One region of the Dactylosporangium sp. NPDC005555 genome, then DNA from elsewhere that is predicted to be linked to it. Evidence: riboswitches for the same ligand, from Rfam matches in the RefSeq annotation. Region 1 holds a riboswitch; the other holds the start of a gene.

What was found. Region 1 has a riboswitch for S-adenosylmethionine ahead of ABZS58_RS20430 (aminotransferase class V-fold PLP-dependent enzyme). Riboswitches for the same ligand answer to the same signal wherever they lie in the genome.
Region 2: linked by a shared signal. The riboswitch ahead of thrC (threonine synthase) and the one ahead of ABZS58_RS20430 (aminotransferase class V-fold PLP-dependent enzyme) in region 1 are both predicted to bind S-adenosylmethionine.

The regions. Positions count from the first base shown of each region.
Region 1 covers NZ_JBEXDG010000016.1:145,943-151,346, reverse strand. The annotation lists gene ABZS58_RS20450 (hypothetical protein) at 1-393, shown strand, start outside; gene ABZS58_RS20445 (Ku protein) at 390-1,379, opposite strand; gene ligD (non-homologous end-joining DNA ligase) at 1,476-2,417, shown strand; partial or broken gene ligD (non-homologous end-joining DNA ligase) at 2,410-3,216, shown strand; gene ABZS58_RS20430 (aminotransferase class V-fold PLP-dependent enzyme) at 3,329-4,519, opposite strand; SAM riboswitch class IV at 4,532-4,648, opposite strand; gene ABZS58_RS20425 (PrsW family intramembrane metalloprotease) at 4,681-5,404, shown strand, end outside.
Region 2 covers NZ_JBEXDG010000022.1:40,604-46,007, reverse strand. The annotation lists gene ABZS58_RS24735 (winged helix-turn-helix domain-containing protein) at 1-424, shown strand, start outside; gene ABZS58_RS24730 (GNAT family N-acetyltransferase) at 413-1,438, opposite strand; gene thrC (threonine synthase) at 1,803-3,071, opposite strand; SAM riboswitch class I at 3,082-3,220, opposite strand; gene ABZS58_RS24720 (glucosyl-3-phosphoglycerate synthase) at 3,322-4,236, shown strand; gene ABZS58_RS24715 (hypothetical protein) at 4,217-4,687, opposite strand; gene ABZS58_RS24710 (ABC transporter permease) at 4,724-5,404, opposite strand, start outside.

The sequences.
Region 1 (5,404 bases):
GTCCTGGCACTGCGTGACTGGGTGCCGGGACTCGCCGGGTGCGAGGACGTCGACACGCCGACGAAGACGGCGGTCATCACCACGAAGACCCGCATCGAGCAGCAGTGGCCGCAGCTCGCCCCGATCCAGCAGGTGCACTGGCAGGAGCACGAGGCCCGGGCGCGGTCCTGCCCGGAGATCGGCCCGATGGACTACACGATGGACGGTTTCGCCGTGCTGACCCCGGAGCGGGCCGGAGCACTGCCGGCGACCGTCGCGGCGGCGGCTCCGGAGGTGCCGGACGACCTCCGCCCATTCGCACCGGCCGCCCCGTCCTGGCTCCGGGTGGACGGCACCGACCTGCTCCTGGACAAGGCGTCCGCGACGGTCTATTTCACCCGCACCACCGACTAGGCGGACTTCCTCGCCTTCGCCGGAGTGGCCTTCTTCGCGGGCGTCGCCTTGTTCGGCGCGGTCGCCTTCTTCGCGGGCGTGGCCTTCTTGGCGACGGTGCGCTTGATCGGCGTCGCCTCGGCGACCTCGTCGTCGCTGTCCCCGGCCGCGGCGGTCTTCTTCGCCGCCGTCTTCTTCGCGGCGGAAGCGGCGGCCGGCGCGGACTCGCCGCGGGCGGCCTTCGCCCGCTCGACCGACGCGCGCAGCGCCGCCATCAGGTCGACCGCCGCGGCCGGCGCCTCCTCGGCCTCCTCCGGCTGCACGACCTCCCGGCCGGCCGCCTTCGCGTCGATGACCTCCTGCAACGCCTCGCGGTAGTTGTCGGTGTAGGTCGAGGGGTCGAAGTCGGCCGCCATCGACTCGATCAGCGAGCCGGCCATCGCCAGCTCCGCCGGGCGCGCAGACACGTCCTCGTCGAGGATGTCGAACTTCGCCGCCCGGATCTCGTCGGGCCACAGCATCGTGTTGAGGACCAGCACCTCTTCGCGGACCCGCAGCGTCGCGAGCTGCTCGCGCTGCCGCAGCGCCACCTTCACGATCGCGACCCGCTCCGTGTTGGTGAGCGCGTCGCGCAGCAGCGCGTAGGGCTTCGCGGCCGTCTTGTCCGGCTCCAGGTAGTACGCCTTGTTGTAGAGGATCGGGTCGACCTGCTCGGCGGGCACGAACTCCAGGACCTCGATCGCCCGGCTGGTCGTCAGCGGCAGGTCGGCGAAGTCGTCGTCGGTGAGGATCACCATTTCGCCGCCGCCCAGGTCGTACCCCTTGGCGATGTCGTCATAAGCGACCTCTTCGCCGTCGATGGAGCAGACCCGCTTGTATTTGATCCGTCCGCCATCGTCGCGGTGGACCTGGTTGAAGCGGATGTCCTTCTCCTCCGTCGCCGAATACAGGCGGACGGCGATCGACACGAGCCCGAAGGAGACCGCGCCTTTCCAGATCGCGCGCATGGGGATCCCCTTCCACAGCGTGTTGACCTCTAAGTACCAGCTTCGCATCGAATCGACCCGCACGCGAGGAACTCCGCGGCGAACTATCGTGGGGTGATGGGGACCGGCCCGCCGGCACCGATGCTCGCCTCGACCGGCCCGCTACCGTCCGGGCCGGGCTGGTCGTATGAGTTCAAGTGGGACGGCATCCGGGCGATCGCCGTCATCAGCGCCGGCGCGACCCGCTTCTACGCGCGCAGCGGCGTCGAGGTGACCGCCGCCTATCCCGAGCTCGCCGCGATCGGCGAGGGCCTCGACGACACCGTCCTCGACGGCGAGGTCGTCACCCTGGACGAGGCCGGGCGACCCTCGTTTCAGCTGCTCGCCGAGCGGATGCACGTGCGTGAGCCGAGACTCGCCGCCCGCCTGGCGCTCACCCTGCCGGTCTCGTATCTGGCGTTCGACGTGCTGCGCGCCGCGGGCCGGGACGTGGTCGCCTCGTCGTACACCAGCCGCAGAGACATCCTCGAAGCGCTGTCCCTGGGGCCTCGGGCCGTCATCCCGCCGTGCTTCGACGACGGGCCGGCGACCGTCGCCGCCAGCCGCGACAACGCGCTCGAAGGGGTCGTCGCGAAGCGGGCCGGCTCGCACTACCTGCCCGGTCTGCGCTCGCCCGACTGGGTGAAGGTCAAGCTCGAGGAGAGCTGCGAGTTCGTCGTCGGCGGCTGGCGGCCCGGCAAACGCGCCCTCGGCGCGCTGCTGGTCGGCGTCCCCGCCGGCGTCCCGGGTGGCGGGCTGGCGTTTCGCGGCCGGGTCGGCGGCGGGATCTCCAACGCGTCCGAGAAGGCGCTGCTGGACGCGCTGCGCGACCTGCCGACCCCGCGGTCGCCCTTCGCCGGCACCGTGCCCCGCGAGGACGCCCGCGGCGCGATCTGGGTCGAGCCGACGCTGGTCATCGAGGTGAAGTTCAGCCACCGCACGCGCGACGGGCGGCTGCGCTTCCCGCGGTTCCTGCGCATGCGCCCCGACCTGACCGCATCGGACGTCCACGATGGCTGACAAGATCCGCGTCGAGGTCGAGGGCCGGCACCTCGACCTGACCAACCTCGACAAGGTGCTGTATCCGCAGGTCGGCTTCACCAAGGGCGAGATCATCGACTACTACACCCGGATCTCGCCGGTGCTCCTGCCGCATCTGCGGGGCCGGCCGCTCACCCGGATCCGCTACCCGAACGGCGTCGAGGGCAACAGCTTCTTCGAGAAGAACGCGCCCGCCGGGACGCCCGACTGGGTCCGCACGGTCACGCTGCCGGTGCCGGGCTCCAGCCGCGGCCGGGAGACGCTCGACTTCATCGTGGTCGAGGAGCTCGCGACGCTGGTGTGGCTGGCGAACCTCGCGGCGCTGGAGCTGCACACGCCGCAGTGGCGGATCTCCCCCTCCGGCGAGCCGCTCAACCCCGACCTGCTGGTGATCGACCTCGATCCCGGCCCGCCGGCCGCGCTTCCGGCGTGTTTCGAGGTGGCGCTCCTGGTCCGGGACCGGCTCGCGGACGACGGGCTGGAGACGGTCGCGAAGACCTCCGGTCGCAAGGGGATGCAGCTGACCGCGGAGCTGTCCGGCGACGAGACGGCCGACGAGATCAGCGCGTACGTGAAGGACGTCGCCGACGGGCTCTCCCGTCGGCGACCGGAGCTGATCGTGTCGCGGATGGCCCGCCAGCTGCGGCCGGGCAAGGTCTTCATCGACTGGAGTCAGAACAACGCGTTCAAGACGACGGTGGCGCCGTACTCGCTGCGGGCCGGCGCGATGCCCACGGTGTCCGCGCCGCTGACCTGGGACGAGGTCGCCGAAGGCGCGATCACCATCGCCGACCTCACCCCGTCGGTCGTCCTGTCCCGCATCTGACTCGCCGTTCCGTGATCTTTTGATCGTCAGGGCGACAAACAGTCCTCACAGATCATGAGGCCGGTCAGCGAAGGGCGGCGAGGAGCCGGTCGATGTGGGCCTGCGTGGTGCCGAGGCCGAAGCTGGCGCGGACCGCCTGCGCCGGCGCCTGCGCCGACGGGTCGAGGCGGGCGGTCGCCTCCGCCAGGAGCCGCCGGGTCAGCGGGTGCGCGCAGAACAGCCCCGTCCGCACGCCGATGCCGTGGTCGCGGCCGAGTCGCGTGGCCAGCTCGCCCGGGTCCTCGCCGAGCACCGCGAACGACACGATGCCGACCCGCTGCGCCTCCGGCCCGAACAGCCGCAGCTCCTCCACGTGCGGCAGCTCGGCCAGCCCCGCCCGCAGCCGCGCGACCAGGGCCCGCTCCGCCGGGTGGTCGGCACCGGCGAGCTCACGGCACGCGGCGGCGATCGCGACCGCGCCGAGCAGGTTGGGCGTGCCGGCCTCGTGCCGGGCCGGGCCGGTCGCCCACCGCACGCCGGCGTCGTCGTCGACATGGGCACTGGCGCCGCCCCCGGCCAGATACGGCTCGGCGGCGTCGAGCCAGTCCGCGCGGCCCGCGAGCACTCCGGCGCCGAACGGTGCGTACACCTTGTGACCGGAGAACGCGACATAGTCCGCACCCAGCGCGGTCAGGTCGACCGGGGCGTGCGGGGCGAGCTGCGCGGCGTCGACCGCCAGCCGGGCGCCGAAGCGGTGCGCGACGTCGGCGAGGGCCGTGACCGGCCACACCTCGCCGGTCACGTTGCTGGCCGCGGTCACGCTGACCAGCCCGCACCGCTCCCGGCGCAATGCGTCCTCCAGCGCCGCCACGGCCTCCTGCGGCGAGCGCGGCGCGTCGAGGTGCACGGTCTTCTTCCACGGCAGCAGGTTGGCGTGGTGCTCGGCGTCGAACGTGAGCACGGCCGCGCCCTCGGGCACCACCCGGGCGAGGAGGTTCAGCGCGTCGGTCGTGTTGCGGGTGAAGACCACCGTGTCGCCGTCGCGGGCGCCGAGGAAGTCCGCGACGGTCTCCCTGGCCTGTTCATACTCCCGGGTGCAGCGCTCCGACAGTGCGCCGGCGCCGCGGTGGACGCTGCCGTAGAACGGCAGGAGCTCGGCGACCGCGTCCGCGACGACCCGCAGGCACGGGGCGGTCGCGGCGATGTCGAGGTTGGCGAAGTCGACACTGCGGCCGTCGCGCAGTTTCACGTCACCGGGGGACAGGATCGTGGACATGGCAGAGCCCTCCGCTCGCGCTTGCCCGGACACACCGCGCGCCGGACCGTGTCATCACCCGGGGCACCCCGCCGCGAACGCGAGGGTTGCCGGCCAGCAAGCCGGGGCTGTGCGCTGGCACTCATGACCTGTGCTCACCGTAGCGCGGTTAAGGTTGGCCCATGACCGAACTCCCGCCGAGTGGGACGCCATCGGATCCAGCCGCTTCGCCGCCCGCGCAGGAGCGGTCACCTTGGGCTGGTCCGGTCGCCGGCGCCGCGCCCGCCGCCGGAGATCCGGTCGGCCTGGGCAAACCCTCGGTGCAGGACTGGGACAGGGCAGCCGCCGACGTCGTGCCCAACGTGATGGAGGAGTCCGCTCCCGACACCGGCGAGCAGCGCTATCCGACTGCGGCCCTCGCTCTCGCCGCCGCCCCGCCCGCCAAGCGCTCCGACCGCCGCCGCCTCTGGACGCTCATCGGCGTCATGGGCGGGATCGCGGCCTGCGGCGTGGCCCTGCTGGCGTTCTTCGGTTTCAGCGGCGGATGGACCGCCCTGGTCATCGGCGTGGGCGCCGCGGTCATCCCCGTGCCGCTGCTGGTCGCCTGTTTCCTCTGGCTCGACCGGTACGAGCCGGAGCCCGTGCGCTATCTCGTCTTCGTCTTCGGATGGGGGGCGTGCGTCGCCACCGCCGTCGCGCTGGTGGTCAACACCGCGGGCGGGGTGCTCGCCGACAAGCTCGGCCTGTCTGACGCGATCGTGGCGGTCGTGGTCGCGCCCTTCATCGAGGAGAGCATGAAGGCGCTCGGGCCGATCCTGCTGTTCTGGCGGCGCCCGCGTGCGTTCTCCGGTCTGATCGACGGCATCGTGTACTGCGGACTCTCCGCGACGGGCTTCGCGATGGTCG
Region 2 (5,404 bases), on a different contig from region 1:
GGCGCTCACCAACAAGGAGATCGCCGAGCGGCTCGACGCCAATCCGGCGACCGTCCTGCACCACGTCCGGACGCTGGTCGCGACGGGCTTCCTGGTGCCGCAGGAGGAGCGCCGCGGGCCGCGCGGCACGCGCGAGGTGCCCTACCTGGCGACGACCAAGTCGTGGCAGCTCAGCCTCGGCGGCCAGCGCGCGGGCACCAACCGGGCGATGCTCGACGCCTTCGAACAGGAGCTGGCGCTGCTGGACGCCGAGATCGACGCGATCGACTTCGCCCGCCTCGGGCTGCGGCTCACCCCCGAGGAGTGGGAGGAGCTGCGGGTCCGCTTCCAGGCCCTGCTCGACGAATACGCCGGCCGCGAGCGGACCCACGGCCGACCGTATTCGATCTTCCTGGCGATGTACGAGGACCGCTCAAGAGACTGACGTCTGCCAGTTGGCCCACCGATCCACCGCGCGGAAACCGATCGCCTCGTTGATCGCGATCATGTGCGCGTTGACCTCGGCGTTGAAGGTGTCCACGATGCGCACCGACGGCTCCTGGGCCCGCAGCGTGCTCAGGTTGACCAGCTTGGTGATCAGGCCGAGCCGGTGCCCGCGGTGCTCGGGGTGCACCAGGGTGATCAGCTGCCAGGCGTGCCAGTCGATCGTCTTGGCCACCCGGATCGCGGTCCACGCGACCACCCGGCCGGTCGCGTCGTGGATGACCCCGGTCTCATACCGGCGGGAGCCGTACTGCGCCCGGACCGCCGACGCGCTGCGCAGCCGCTCGGCGTCGACCTTCTCCGGCTCGAGGTCCAGCTCGCCCATCGGCGACTCCTCGAGGAACGAGCTGTCCAGCAGCGCCAGGTCCTCGACCAGCTCGGGCGGCGGCGTGTTGCCCCACTGGACGGTCGAGTAGCCGGCCGCCTTCGGCCAGCTCTCGGCGAGCATCCGGTCCAGGGCGGCGTCATCGGCGCTCGACAGGTCCAGCCGGCGGCGGACGTCGAGCAGCTTGTTCGAAAGGCCCAGCGCCTCGGCGAACGGCGCCGCCGCTCCGATCGGCGTGCCGGCCTCGTCGGTGAGCACGCTGAAGCCCATCACCGACGTGCGGCCGCGGGCCGTCCCGAAGTCGACCGCGTGCCGGAAGAGCGCCCGGCCGACGCCCTGACGGCGGTGCTGCTTGGGCACCAGCACGTCGAGCAGCGCCTTGTCGAGGTTGTCGTGGTCGGGCAGGTCGAGCACGGCCACGCCGACCGGCTCCGCGCCGCGGTAGGCCAGGAAGGTGTGCCGCTGCGCGCCCGGCAGGGGCACGCGGACCCGCACGTCGTGCTCATAGCGGCAGTTGGGCGGGAAGTCCGGCAGGTCGGCGAGGATCGCCGCGTTGCCCAATGTGAACGCCGCGTCGACCTGCGCCGGGTCATCGGCGTCCAGCTCGACGATGCTGAGGTCCTGGGTCATGCCCGCCAGGGTGGCGCACCGGCACATCGACGGACAACAGATATTCGCATCGATGCCCGGAAATTGGTCGAGAGGACGCTCGCCAGCACCTCCGGTGCTGTGGTCGCGGGCCTGGACCAGGGTCCGGGCCTCGCGGCGACACGTCCTCCCGCATCGAGCATCCTGGCGCGCGGTCCTGAGGTCGTCAAGTCCCTCAGCGGGTGGCTTCGAGACGCTCGGCTCGACCGTGATCACGCTGCGTCGCGGTCGCCTCCGTCGATCGGCTGAGGAGCCCCTCGTCCGAGCGTGGAAGCGCTCTCTCGATCGCAGCCGATCCGACACCGTCCGTGACAGCTGTCAACTGGTTGCGCAAAAAAATCAGCCGTCAGCTCAAAAGCCCGGCCTCGCGCACGGACTTCAGCGAGGGCTTCACCCGGTGCGATGGGCCGACCCTGCCGGCGACCGCATCGAGGGTCTTCAGCCCGTCGCCGGTGTTGAAGATGACCGTCTCCTTCGCCGGGTCGAGCCTGCCGGTCTCCACCAGCTTCTTCAGCACCGCGGCGGTGACCCCACCGGCGGTCTCGGCGAAGACGCCCGCGGTGCGGGCGAGCAGCTCGATGCCGGCGCGGATCTCGTCGTCGTCCACGTATTCCATCCAGCCGCCGGTCCGGCGCACCGACTCCAGTGCGTAGACCCCCGCGGCCGGGTCGCCGATGTTGAGCGACTTGGCGATGCCGGTCGGCTTGACCGGGACGATCTCGTCGGTGCCCTTGTGCAGCGCGACCGCGATCGGGTTGCACCCCGCGGACTGCGCCCCGAACACCGTCCACTCCGTGTCCGGCACGAGCCCGATCTCGACCAGCTCGCTGAACGCCTTGTCGATCTTGGTGAGCAGCTCGCCGCTGGCCATCGGGATGACGACCTGCGCCGGGATGCGCCAGCCGAGCTGCTCGGCGACCTCATATCCCAGCGTCTTGGAGCCCTCGGCGTAGAACGGCCGGACATTGACGTTGACGAACGCGGTGTCCTCGAACTCGTCGGTCTCCGTCAGCTCCGAGCAGAGCCGGTTGACGTCGTCGTAGGACCCTTCGATCGCGACGACATCCCCGCCGTAGACGGCGCTCATCACGACCTTGCCGGGCTCCAGGTCCGACGGGATGAACACGGTCGACGGCACCCCGGCGCGCGCGGCGTGCGCGGCGACCGAGTTGGCCAGGTTGCCCGTGGAGGCGCACGAGTAGCGGGTGAAGCCCAGCGCCTTCGCGGCCGTCAGCGCCACCGAGACGACCCGGTCCTTGAACGAGTGGGTCGGGTTGGCCGAGTCGTCCTTGACCCACAGCTGACCGGTGATGCCGAGCTCCCTGGCCAGCAGATCGGCCTTGATCAGGGGGGTCAGCCCCGGGTCGAGCGTCACGCGGCTGTCGGGGTCGGTGCCGACGGGCAGGAGCGGCGCATAGCGCCAGATGTTCTGCGGACCCGCCTCGATCTGCTCCCGGGTGACCCGGGAGAGCGCCTCGGCGTCATAGCCCACCTCGAGGGGGCCGAAACACTCATAACAGGCGTGCTGCGCCGCGAGCGGGAACTGCGCCCCACAGCCACGGCAGACCAGGTGGCGGGCGGGAGAGTCGGTGAAGACGCTGAGCGTCGAGGTCATGGAGGCCTTCCTCTCATCTTCCCCAGGTGCATGGCCTTGCGCACCGGGACGGATTTGGCACCTACCGCGACCGGCCTCAACGTCGAGACGCGTCGCAGGGGTTGCCGGGGCTTCATCGGGCCGTATCCCTCTGCCCCTCTGGATGAGGTATTCAGTTGTGACGAGCGTGTTTCGACTTCGAGTGTAAGGGCCGACACGGGTGGCGTCGTATGAGTCATCTCACGAGATGGACCTGACTACGGTTTCACTCATGCATTCCGACGCGGCCGCCTGGTTCGCCAAGCGCACCTCGACCTGGCGCGACTGGACCCTCGCCGACCTTCAGCGCCGTAAGGGCGGCACCCGGATCAGCGTGGTGCTGCCGGCGTTGGACGAGGAGCCGACCGTCGGGGAGATCGTCACCGGTGTGCGCACCCTCATGCCGCTCGTCGACGAGGTGATCGTCGTCGACTCCGGCTCCGTGGACCGCACCGCCGAGGTCGCCCGGCAGGCGGGAGCCACCGTCCACCACCGCGACGACATCCTCCCCGGGACCGGATCCCGGCCCGGCAAGGGTGAGGTGCTCTGGAAGGCCCTCGCGGTCACCAGTGGCGACATCCTGGTGTACGTCGACGCCGACCTCACCGACTTCCAGCCGCACTTCGTCACCGGGCTTCTCGGCCCGCTGCTGGAGGACCCGGCCACCCTCATGGTGAAGGCGTTCTACGACCGGCCGCTGCTGGACGTGTCCGCCTCCGGCGGCGGGCGGGTCACCGAACTCGCCGCACGGCCGCTGCTCAACGCGTACTTCCCCGAGCTCGCCGGCGTGGTGCAGCCCCTCGCCGGCGAGTACGCGGCCCGCCGCTCGCTGCTGGAGTCGCTGCCCTTCGCGGCCGGGTACGGCGTCGAAACGGGCCTGCTCATCGACACCTACCGCACCGCCGGGCTCGACGCGATCGCCCAGGTCGACCTCGGCCAGCGCACCCACGGCCACCAGGACACCGCGGCCCTGGGCCGGATGGCCGCGACGATCCTGCGGACCATCCACACCAGGGTCACGCCGGGCACGCCGATCTGGCCGACCCTCACCCAGTTCGCCAGGCACGGCGACACGGCGACCCCGGTCGATCACGACGTCGCCCACCCCGACCGCCCGCCGATGCGCGCTACACGGGCTCAGGGGTGAACTGCCACAGGGTGGAGGTGGTGATGCCCGCGCCCACGAGGGCGGTCACGACGGCGGCCCACTCGGCCAGGAGCAGCCACAGCGGAGTGTCGATCACGGCGGTCGGCGGCTCACCCGTCAGCGTCGCGACCACCACGACCATCGCGACCAGCGACAGCAGCACGAACGTGAGCACCACGGTCAGCCGCAGCGCCCAGTGGCCGACGGAACGGCCGGTGGCGAACAGCAGCGCGCACAGCGTGACCAGCACCGCGACCGCCGCCGAGGCGACCGCGCCGACCATTGTGAAGATCTGCGCGGTGAGGGCCTCGGCGGGGCCGTTCATCGCGTTGGACGAGGCGATGTAGGTGGTCCAGGCCGCGATGTTGGCCTGGTCGTAGTAGAGGGTGGCGGAGAGCGCCGCGAGGCCGAGGACGAGCAGCCACGCACCGCGGAGCGCCGAGATTCGCATGGACCGGCACCCTACCGGTCAGTACGCGAATCCCGTTCAGCTCACCACGTCCTTGCGCAGGAAGCGCCACCACGCGAGGGAGAAGAAGACGGTGGCGTACGCCAGGGACGCGATGCCGCCCTTCACCATGTCGTCGGTCTGCAGCGGGGTGGACAGCAGGCCGAGCCACGCGTCACCGTAGTGGGTCGGCAGGAAGTTGCGGATCGTGCCCAGCGCCGTGATCTGGTCCAGGATGTTGGACAGGATCTGCAGCAGGACCGCACCGCCGACGGCGCCGAGCGGGGCGTCCGTGGACACCGACAGCAGGAACGCCAGGGACGCCACCACCAGGAGCGAGACGCACAGGTAGCCGACGATCTCCAGCAGCCGCACGACGCTGGTGCCGGCGGCGATCTCCCCACCGATCGGCGCGTTGAGCGGCGCCCAGCCATAGCGCAGGGTGCCCACCAGCATGGCCGTGCCGACCAGGATCAGCACCGCGACGAGGCAGTAGAGCAGCGCCGCGGTCACCTTGACGCCGAGCAGCCGGGCCCGCGGGACGGGCATCGCCAGCAGATACCGCAGGCTCCCCCACGACGCCTCGCTGGCCACGGTGTCGCCGCAGAAGAGGGCGACGACCACGACCAGCAGGAAGCCCGAGGACACCAGCAGGGTGAAGAGGGTGAAGTTGGCGCCGCCGGCCGTGGCCAGGTCCGACAGGCGGGAGAACTCGCCGCC